Regions from separate parts of the Microbulbifer bruguierae genome, predicted to be linked through region 2. Evidence: predicted binding sites of a transcription regulator. Region 2 holds the regulator's gene; each other region holds the start of a gene.
What was found. The regulator sigma-54, encoded in region 2, starts transcription at its own class of promoters, with help from an activator protein. The targets are predictions, from matches to a motif close to TGGCACANNNNTTGCNNT.
Positions count from the first base shown of each region.

Region 1: PVT68_RS15960 (NarK family nitrate/nitrite MFS transporter) is a predicted target of sigma-54. The motif match lies at 1,023-1,040, and genes of this name have one in related genera.
Region 3: PVT68_RS07335 (formate/nitrite transporter family protein) is a predicted target of sigma-54. The motif match lies at 1,591-1,608, and genes of this name have one in related genera.

Region 1 is NZ_CP118605.1:3,866,894-3,870,170, reverse strand. Features, by position in the region: gene PVT68_RS15965 (CmpA/NrtA family ABC transporter substrate-binding protein) at 1-780, shown strand, start outside; gene PVT68_RS15960 (NarK family nitrate/nitrite MFS transporter) at 1,295-2,761, shown strand; gene PVT68_RS15955 (bifunctional protein-serine/threonine kinase/phosphatase) at 2,857-3,277, shown strand, end outside.
Region 2 is NZ_CP118605.1:1,559,832-1,563,108, reverse strand. Features, by position in the region: gene rapZ (RNase adapter RapZ) at 1-72, opposite strand, end outside; gene ptsN (PTS IIA-like nitrogen regulatory protein PtsN) at 152-613, opposite strand; gene hpf (ribosome hibernation-promoting factor, HPF/YfiA family) at 642-932, opposite strand; gene PVT68_RS06685 (RNA polymerase factor sigma-54) at 1,098-2,564, opposite strand; gene lptB (LPS export ABC transporter ATP-binding protein) at 2,809-3,277, opposite strand, start outside.
Region 3 is NZ_CP118605.1:1,703,579-1,706,855, forward strand. Features, by position in the region: gene PVT68_RS07330 (nitrate regulatory protein) at 15-1,349, opposite strand; gene PVT68_RS07335 (formate/nitrite transporter family protein) at 1,847-2,698, shown strand; gene PVT68_RS07340 (bifunctional protein-serine/threonine kinase/phosphatase) at 2,739-3,277, shown strand, end outside.

The DNA of each region.
Region 1 (3,277 bases), 2.2 Mb from region 2:
TACGATCAGCTTGAATTGGCGTCTGACGGCCCGGTGAATATCGGCGCGGCCCTGAATACACATATCGCCAGCCGCGCTAGTGAAACCAACCCCCTCACCTTCGCCAGTGTATACCCCTTTGCCAGCCACACCCTGCAACTGCGTTACTGGCTTAACCACGCCGGCATCGATCCCGACCAGGACGTGCGACTCGTAGTTCTGCCACCAGAACAGATGGTGGATCACCTGCGGCGTGGCGATATCGATGGCTACTGTGTTGGCGAACCCTGGAATACCCTCGCGGTTCAGCAGGGCATCGGCGTGATCGTTGCCCCGAGCAATACCCTGATGCCAGCCATGCCCGAGAAGGTACTGGCGGTCACGCAAAGCTGGCACGATGCGAACCCCGCCACCCACCTGGCCCTGCGCGCGGCACTACTGGCCGCCTGCGGCTGGCTCAATGACCGCAGTCACCGCCGGGATGCGGTCGGTATACTGGCGCGACCGGAGTATCTCAATCTACCGGAAGAAACCATTGCCGCCTCTCTGGAGGACCAGGTCACCCTGCACCGTGGGCACGCGGGACACGGGGTCAAAGCAAACCCTGACTGGCACCTGTTTGCCCACCCGCAGACCGATCACGGCCTGCCGTCGACGAAGAAGGGACGGGAACTGCTGGCACTGTGCAACGAGATTGCGCCCACCGACTCCACGGAGGCGGAAGTCTTCCGGGCCGACCTCTATCAGCAAACCCTGGATTTTCTTCGCCACCAGAACCAGCAATTCTCACAAACCGTTTAATATCCCGCGGGCACCCTCGCCAACACAGGGCGACCAACATAGGGCGCCCGCCTTCAGTGCATAAATGACTGCACCAGTACACCAAATCAGGGCGTGCATTGCCGGAACAGGAGAGTTGCGAGACTCTTCACGTGCTCCCTTAAAAATAAAAAGAGTTTTTACACGCCATAATTATCGCCCTATTCCACTCACCCGCTGATTTTTGCACATTTTTCGCACTACCCCGTCATCCTGCACCGATATGGCACAAAAATTGAATACATATTGGGTATTCATTTGCTGCCGGTGGGCCGAAACTGGGCCCACTGTAAATAACAAGCGGGGGGATTTTTGTGGGTAATCCCACATTGATATAAGCGCCCGAACCATAGCAGCAATACCACAAATTGATGAAACGGACACCGAAGTCCACCGGCTACAGCCCGCCTGTACCCGTGGGCTTTTTTTATGCCCGCGATTTGGCGCCGGCGACGGAAGCAGGCTGATCAAATTCACACACTAACGGGATAGATTTATGTCCAGTGACTCCTTAAACCTTTTTTCCTTCCAGGGAAAAATCCGGGTGCTGCACCTGACCTGGATCGCCTTCTTCATCACATTTTTTGCCTGGTTCAACCACGCACCACTATTGATGGCGATCGCCGACAGCCTTTCGCTCACTTCCGAGCAGGTGAAGACCCTGTTGATTCTGAACGTGGCACTGACGATTCCCGCGCGGGTGATCATCGGCATGCTGACGGACAAGTACGGGCCGCGACTGACCTATTCCCTGCTGCTGGCCGTCGGCAGTATTCCCTGTTTTATTTTCGCTGTAGCAGACAGCTTTATCGCGGCGGCCATTGGCCGCTTTCTGCTCGGATTTATTGGTGCGGGTTTTGTTATTGGTATCCGTATGGTCTCCGAATGGTTCCCGGCCAAACAGCTGGGTACTGCGGAAGGTATCTACGGTGGTTGGGGTAATTTCGGCTCCGCCGCCGGCGCCATGACCCTGCCGACCATTGCATTGCTGTTTGGGGGCGAAGATGGCTGGCGCTACGCCATCGGCATTACCGGCATCATCGCGCTGGTTTACAGTGTGGTCTACTACAAGTCGGTAACCGACACCCCCAAGGGCGCCACTTATTTCAAACCGAAAAAAATTGGCGGTATGGAAGTATCCAGCCCCTCTGATTTTATTCTGCTGTTGATCATGAAGGTGCCAATGTATGCGGCACTGGCGCTGCTGACCTGGAAGCTGTCGCCGGCGGGCGTGGGTATGCTGGCACAATCGGTGGCCGTGGTTATTTATCTGGCGCTGGCGGCCCTGTATCTGTTTGATGCAAAGAAGTGCTACGAAATCAATAAAGAGGTTTTCGTCAAACTGCCGGAGCCGATTCACCGTTACAAATTCAAGCAGGTGGCGGTGTTGAACATCCTGTACTTTGCCACCTTCGGTTCCGAGCTTGCGGTGATCTCGATGCTGCCGCTGTTTTTCTCAGAGACCTTCACACTGGATCCGGTGAAAGCGGGTCTACTGGCTTCCGCTTATGCGTTTATGAATCTGATGTCACGCCCAGCGGGAGGTCTGATCAGTGACCGTTTTGGCCGCAAAAGCACGCTGTTAATTCTGACCGCGGGCCTGGCGATCGGCTACCTGACAATGAGTTCGATCGATGCCGAGTGGCCGCTGTATCTGGCGGTTGCCGCGGCGATGGCGTGTTCTTTCTTTGTGCAGTCTGGTGAAGGCGCGGTGTTTGCGGTGGTGCCGTTGATCAAGCGCCGCCTGACCGGGCAGATTGCGGGAATGACAGGCGCTTACGGAAATGTAGGCGCCGTGTTTTATCTGACGGTGCTGAGCATGGTTTCTTACCAGACCTTCTTCCTGGTGATTGCATGCACCGCAGTATTGGGTTTTGTTACGCTGCTGTTCCTCGAAGAGCCTGAAGGCCAGATGGCGGAAGTCATGCCGGATGGCAGTGTTTCTTTGATTGATGTCGCCTGAAGATTTCTGAAGCGGTACCCTGAATTTCCGGGTACCGCTATCTGGTTATCGGCGCATCACTTAACTTCGAATTCCTTACTGTTACCGACACTACTTTGAACAAAACCTGCGAAACCACCATCGTGCCAGATTTCGATCTGCAGGCTTCCAACGCGGAAAACCTGGAATTCGCCACCGCTACCGAATGCGGCCCACGCGCGTATAACGACGATGCGGTGGCCGTGTATCGGGCCACCGGCAGTGATCGGCGTTATCGCGGTTCACTAGCGGCAATTGCCGACGGTGTCGGCAGCGCGGAGGCCGGAGGTGCAGCGGCACGGGCTGCGATTAGTGGGTTTATTTCCGATTATTACAGTACGCCGGATTCCTGGTCGGTGAAGCAAGCTGCAGCGCGTGTATTACATGCACTGAATAGTTGGCTGTACCGGCAGAGCGGTGGTGCGGATGAAGTGCAGCGGGGCTGGCTAACGACGTTTTCTGCGGTAGTGCTTAAAGGCTCTACGGCGCATCTGATCC
Region 2 (3,277 bases):
AACGTCTTCCAGCAGTTGCAGGGCGGAACTCTTTCCGGACCCCGAGCGGCCGCTGATGATGACCAATCGCATTGCACAACGCTCCTTGCTGTTTGAACGGCGGATAGACCGGGTGCCGGCGGAGCAGGAGCCGCCGGATGGGCAGCAGGCATTATGCCGCGGCGGCGCTGTTTATGGCCAGTGCGTAGAGTTCGTCGCTGGTGGTCGCCTCGCGCAGCTTTTCCCGTACCCGGCTGTCACTGAACAGGGCGGCGATTTCCGCCAGGGTGTCGAGGTGTTCCTGATCCGCGCCTTCCGGTACCAGCAGCGCAAACAGCAGGTCTACGGGTTGGCGGTCGATCGCGTCAAAGTCTACTGCGGGAGAGGTGGTGCAGAGGACGCCGATTGGGCGCTCACAGCCGGGCAGGCGACAGTGGGGGATAGCGACACCCTCACCGATGCCGGTGGAGCCCAGGCGCTCCCGGGCTACCAGCTGGTTGAACACAGTGTCCGAATCCAGTTCTGGGTATTGTTCAGAAATCGCCTGGGCGATGTTGAGTAACAGCTTTTTCTTGCTGCTCCCCGCCAGGTGGCAAAGGCTCAGGCGGGGAGAGAGTAGTGCGTCCAATGTCATATCTTGCTGGTGGTCCAACGCTAGCGGTCTAGCGGTGACTGCGTAACTTTTCTTTGTGTTTAAGCAGTTGCCGGTCGAGTTTGTCGGTCAACGCATCAATCGCCGCATACATATCGTCCGCTTCCGAGTCTGCATACACATCCTTGCCATTCACGTGAATCCGCGCTTCGGCTTTCTGGATCAGTTTGCTGACGGAAAGAATGACCTCAGTATTGGTGATCAGGTCGTGGTGGCGGGAGAGTTTGTCCAGTTTGGTCAGGCAGTAATCGCGAATCGCCGGAGTCACTTCTACGTGGTGGCCACTGATGTTGGTCGGCATGGATTTCTCCTCATCGGGTTCAGCACAAACTGGCTGCACCCCCGCACAGGGCGGCACCCTACTAGGAAGTGCGCCAGAATGGAAGGATACACTCAATGTCTGGCTATTGGTTGTCCAGAAAGTGTACGAAGAGAGGTTACTGCGCCCATATTTTGACTGTTACAGTCAGACCAGTCGCTTGCGCTCGCTAGACGAAGGGATTCCCATGGACTCGCGATATTTGGCTACGGTGCGCCGGGCTACCTTGATGCCCTGGGCGTCTAGCTCCTGGGTAATCTTGTTATCGGATAGTGGCTTGCGCGGCTGCTCGCCGTCAATGAGCTTGCGGATCAGGGCGCGGATGGCGGTGGACGAGGCATCCTCGCCAGAATCGGTGCTCACGTGGCTGGAGAAGAAGTACTTGAGCTCGAAAACCCCGCGGGGAGTGAGCATGTACTTCTGGGTGGTTACCCGGGAAATGGTGGATTCGTGCATGCCGATAGTTTCGGCAATATTGGCCAGCACCATCGGCTTCATGGCTTCCGGACCCTGTTCGAAAAAGCCCTGTTGTTTCTCGACGATACAGGTTGCCACCTTGAGCAGGGTTTCGTGCCGGCTCTGCAGGCTTTTCAGGAACCAGCGCGCCTCCTGCAGGTTATCGCGCAGGTAGTTGTTTTCGGTGGAGTTGTCTGCGCGCTTTATCAGGGAGGCATAGGCGTCATTGATGCGCAGTTTGGGGGTGGTTTCCGGGTTCAGCTCCACTACCCAGCGCTGTTGCTTGCGGCTCACGATCACGTCTGGAACCACGTACTGGGGCTCTTCGCCACCAAAGGCTTCGCCGGGGTAGGGGGTGAGAGTCTGAATCAGGCGCATGACTTCGCCCAATTGTGCTTCGCTGAGACGGGTGCGCCGGCTCAGCTGACGGAAGTCCCGCTTGCCCAGCAGGTCCAGGTGCTGGCCGACTACGATCAGCGCCTGTGGCAGCCAGGGGGTCTGCTCAGGCAGTTGCCGCAGCTGTAACATCAGGCTCTCGCGCAGATCGCGGGCGCCACAGCCCACCGGTTCAAACTGCTGGATGGTTTTCAGTACCGCCTGCACTTCGTCGACATCCACGCCAATTGCGACGGCTATCTCTTCCAGCTCCGCAACCAGAAAACCGTTAGGGGCGATAGCGTCAACCAGGGCTTCGCCAATGTGCTTGTCTTCGGCAGTCAGCGGCGTCAGGTTGAGTTGCCAGAGGAGGCTGTCCTGCAGGCTTTCTGATGCGGCATTGCGTTGCTCGAGGGCGTAGTCTTCGCCCTCGTTGCCCTGGTAGCTGTTGTTGGTATAGATGTCGTCCCAGCGGGTGTCGACCGGCAGGTCGTCAGGGATGTCACTATTCCAGTCGCTGTCAGCGCTGGCGTCATTTTTTGTGTCAGCTGCGCCGTCGCTGTCTTCGCGCTGGGCTCCCTCCTGAGAGGGGGTGTTCTGTTCCTGATGAGATTCGCCGGCGTGCTCGTCAAAATCCGCTTCGAGTAACGGGTTGCTGTCCAGTGCGGACTGGATTTCCTGCTGCAGGTCCAGGGTCGACAGTTGCAGCAGGCGGATAGCCTGTTGCAGCTGCGGCGTCATCGTCAGCTGAGTGCCGAGTTTTAACTGGAGTGACTGCTTCATAGGAGTAGTGCCGGCAGAAAATTCTGGCGTGAATCCGCCGCGACAAATTCTGGGTTTGAAGCGGCGGCGTAAAGCTCATTTGCTGCAGACTACCGCGGAGGCATACGGAACACAAGCGGCACGTTAAGCAATAAGCGTGCCGAAAAATTGGTGAGCAGAGAGGAATGTTGGGGGTCGTTGTGCGGAATTGTGACAGACATCTGTATAGGAGCGGGGAAGTGTGGATGCAACTACTCGGATCCGCTCAGATAGTGAAGTCGTGTCCCAGATAGACGTCTTTTACCTGTTTGTTTTCGGCGACGTCTGTGGGGGCTCCTGCGGCGATGATATGGCCCTCGCTGACGATATAAGCAATTTCACAGATGTCCAGGGTCTCGCGCACATGGTGATCGGTGATCAGCACACCGATTCCGCGATCCCGCAGATGGCGGATGATCTGCTTGATATCGTTGACGGAAATGGGGTCCACCCCGGCAAAGGGTTCATCCAGCAATACAAATGCCGGGTTGGTGGCCAGTGCGCGGGCAATTTCCACTCGTCGGCGTTCACCGCCGGAAAGTGCCATGCCCAGGCTCTCGCGGATATGCGTGATGTGGAATTCTTCCAGCAGGGCTTCCAGCTGCTGCTTGCGCTGATTGCGGTCCAGGTCCTTGCGGGTTTCCAGAATGGACAGGATGTTGTCCTGTACCGACAGGCGGCGGAATACCGACGCC
Region 3 (3,277 bases), 140 kb from region 2:
GTCCGGGCCTTGGCTTAGGTTCCGGATTTCGCCACACTCAGTGTTTCTCCCGCCCCCCCGGGGCGGTTGCCGATGTCGATGATTTTTTTGGCCACGTCAACCAGCTTCAGGTTCATTTCCATCGCCCGCTGCTGCATGGTGCGATAGGCCTCTTCCTCGTTCAAGCGCAGGCTGCGCATCAACACGCCCTTCGCCCGCTCGATCAGTTTGCGTTCGTTCAAAGCCCGGCGAGCTTCCTCCAGCTCTTCACTCACCCGACGAATATGCGTCACCTGGGAACGGATCAGGTCGTACAGGGAATGCGTCAACGTCTGCCCGTGCAACGCCGGCACGCTGGTCGCCGTAGCGCTGCCATACAGGCCCGGCACCTCCGGATCGAATAACACTGTCAACGCCGGCACCCGGTCCCAAACGGCGGACTTCATCATTTCCAGTTGCGCATAGTGGTGGCCAAGTTCCGCCTGTGCTTCGGCGACACGCTTGCGACTGGCCTCGCGCAATTTCGCGGTGATGGCATTCTCCAGGCGATGCATGGCGTCGATACGCGCGGTAGCCAGCTGGTACCAGACTTCGCTGATCTCGGAGGCAATCGGTTCACCGTCCTTGAGCGCGGCAATCATCAGGCGTAAACGCTGCAGATCGCGCGCATCCTGGCTGTCTTCTATCGCCTGCCAGCGCGCCAGCTCCACGTTTCCGGCGAATTCACAGAACACTTCCAGGCTGTGGCGCTGGCAGTCCTGTAAGTGGTTCAGGCGTCCGTGCAGGCTTTCATCGAAACTGCTGCCGGCAAAGCCGATGGCCCCCCAGGCGCGCTCCTGACCGGCAAATTCTTTCGCCTGCATAAAGTTGCCCAGGGCCACGAGCAATCTGGTTACTTCGGGATCATCCGCCACATCCGCAGCTTCCAGCACCACCGACAGCAAACCGGCAATCAGTCGGCAATATGCATCCGTGGATTCCAGTGCACTGACTTCAAAGGCATCGATATGCCGGCGCAGATTGACCAGTTCATCCAGACCGTGGAGAGCGTAAGCGATACCGTTCAGCAGCCGCATATCTCTGGGGCTGTCGTAGCGACCAGGTCCCAGATACTGCTCGTGCAGCAGTTGGCGAAACCCCCCTTCACTGTCGCTGCTGCAGTGCATCTGATCCTGGCGGTGATCCGCAAAACGAGCCCCGGAAGAAACCAGATAGATGTTGCTGATACCGCGCTCGCGCTGTAGCTGATGCACCAGATCAGAAACCGTCGTCACCAGTTCACAACTGCGCACCAGTCGCTGCAGCGCCTGAATCTCTGCGCGTTTGGCTGCCAGCAGAAATTTTTCTGCATCCTCTCTGTGATTGGTCATGACTCCGCGTTCCCCGAAAAATAATCCCTATTCTGAGCTGAGCAATAAACATTCCAGTAACAAGTTACGGCTTCAAAAATTTTCGATGCCAGAATCAGGTGGCACCATTTCAGTGCAAACAGGAAAATTCGCACCAGCATAAATCACTAAATAAGGATTTTTACGTCATTCTTTCGTAGAAGCCGCTAAAACCCCGCCGTTAATCCGTACTTTGGCAATGAAAATTTACTTTCCGGTAAGTTGGCACCGAGATTGCTATCAATTCCCTGTAGCGCGCTGTATGGCCTGGCCCATGCCGCTCACCAGGCCAGAGGCCTGCGACAAATAGAACACACTGGATAAAGGCGTCCATCACTTTCCGGCAACGGCCGGTCTGTGTGGGCGCTTTTTTTTGTGCCCCGAATTTCCAGTGCTGACGGACTGTTGCGGTACCGGATCGCTGAAATTCCTTGCACAGGTGGACACCCGATCCTTAAACACTCAATAAGGTGAAAACTATGGCTTATCTCGTTCCAACCGAATTTGTGACCAAAATGGTCGACGCCGGGGAATCCAAAATCTATATGTCCACCCGCGATACCCTGGTACGCGCGTATATGGCCGGCGCCATCCTCGCCCTGGCCGCGGTATTTGCGGTGACCGTCGCGGTTGCCAGCGGCTCCCATCTGGTGGGGTCCATCCTGTTCCCGGTGGGCTTCTGCATGCTCTACCTGATGGGCTTTGATCTGCTGACCGGAGTATTCGTTCTCGCGCCACTGGCATGGCTGGACCGTCGCCCCGGCGTCACCTGGGGCGGCATTCTGCGCAACTGGGGCCTGGTATTCCTCGGCAACTTCGCCGGCGCGCTCACCGTCGCGGTGATGATGGCCTTTGTGTTCACCATGGGTTTCAACACCGAACCCGGCGCAGTTGGCGCCAAGCTTGCCGCTGTTGGTGAAGCCCGGACCCTGGGGTACGCGGAATACGGTGCCGCTGGCTGGTTCACCATTTTCCTGCGCGGCATGCTGTGTAACTGGATGGTCTCCATGGGTGTGGTAGGCGCAATGATTTCTACCCATGTCAGCGGCAAGGTACTCGCCATGTGGATGCCCATCATGCTGTTCTTTTTTATGGCCTTCGAGCACTCCGTGGTAAACATGTTCCTGTTCCCCACGGCGATCATGATGGGTGGCGATTTCTCCGTGCTTGACTACTTCATCTGGAATGAAATCCCGACCGCACTCGGCAACCTGGTAGGCGGTCTGGCGTTCACCGGCCTGACCCTGTACAGCACTCACTACAAAACTGCCCCCAAGCGTCAGCTCACTGCTGCCGTTGACAGCAAGGCGGGTAACGAGGCCCTGGCCTGATAGCCGTTTGAGCCCCGCACCTGCGGGGCTTTATTTTTCTATGAATAACACACTCTCCCTGGAAATCGGCCACTACACCAGCGCAGGGCTGAAACCGGAAAATCAGGACAGCTGCGGTGCCCGTGTGCCACTGGATCCGCAGCTGGGCTTGAAAGGCGCTGCCTTCGCCATCGCCGATGGCATCAGCTCCAGTCCGGTCAGCGCCATCGCCAGTCAGACCGCAGTCAAAAGTTTTCTCGACGATTACTACTGCACCTCGGATGGTTGGAACGTGCAACAGGCTGCGGAGCGCGTACTCAAGGCAACCAACGCCTGGCTTTATGGCCAGACCCAGCAAAGCCCCTATCGTTTCGAAAGAGACAAGGGCTATGTCTGCACCTTCAGCGCGGCGATTCTCCAAGGCGCTGAAGCCCATCTTTTTCACTTGGGTGACTCGCGAATTTATCGCCTGCGTCGCGGCACGCTCGAACAACTCACCCATGATCACCGCAAATGGGTTGGCGAGGTACACAGCTACCTGAGCCGCGCCCTCGGCGCATCCCAACGGTTGGACGTCGACTACCGACAGGTGTCACTGGA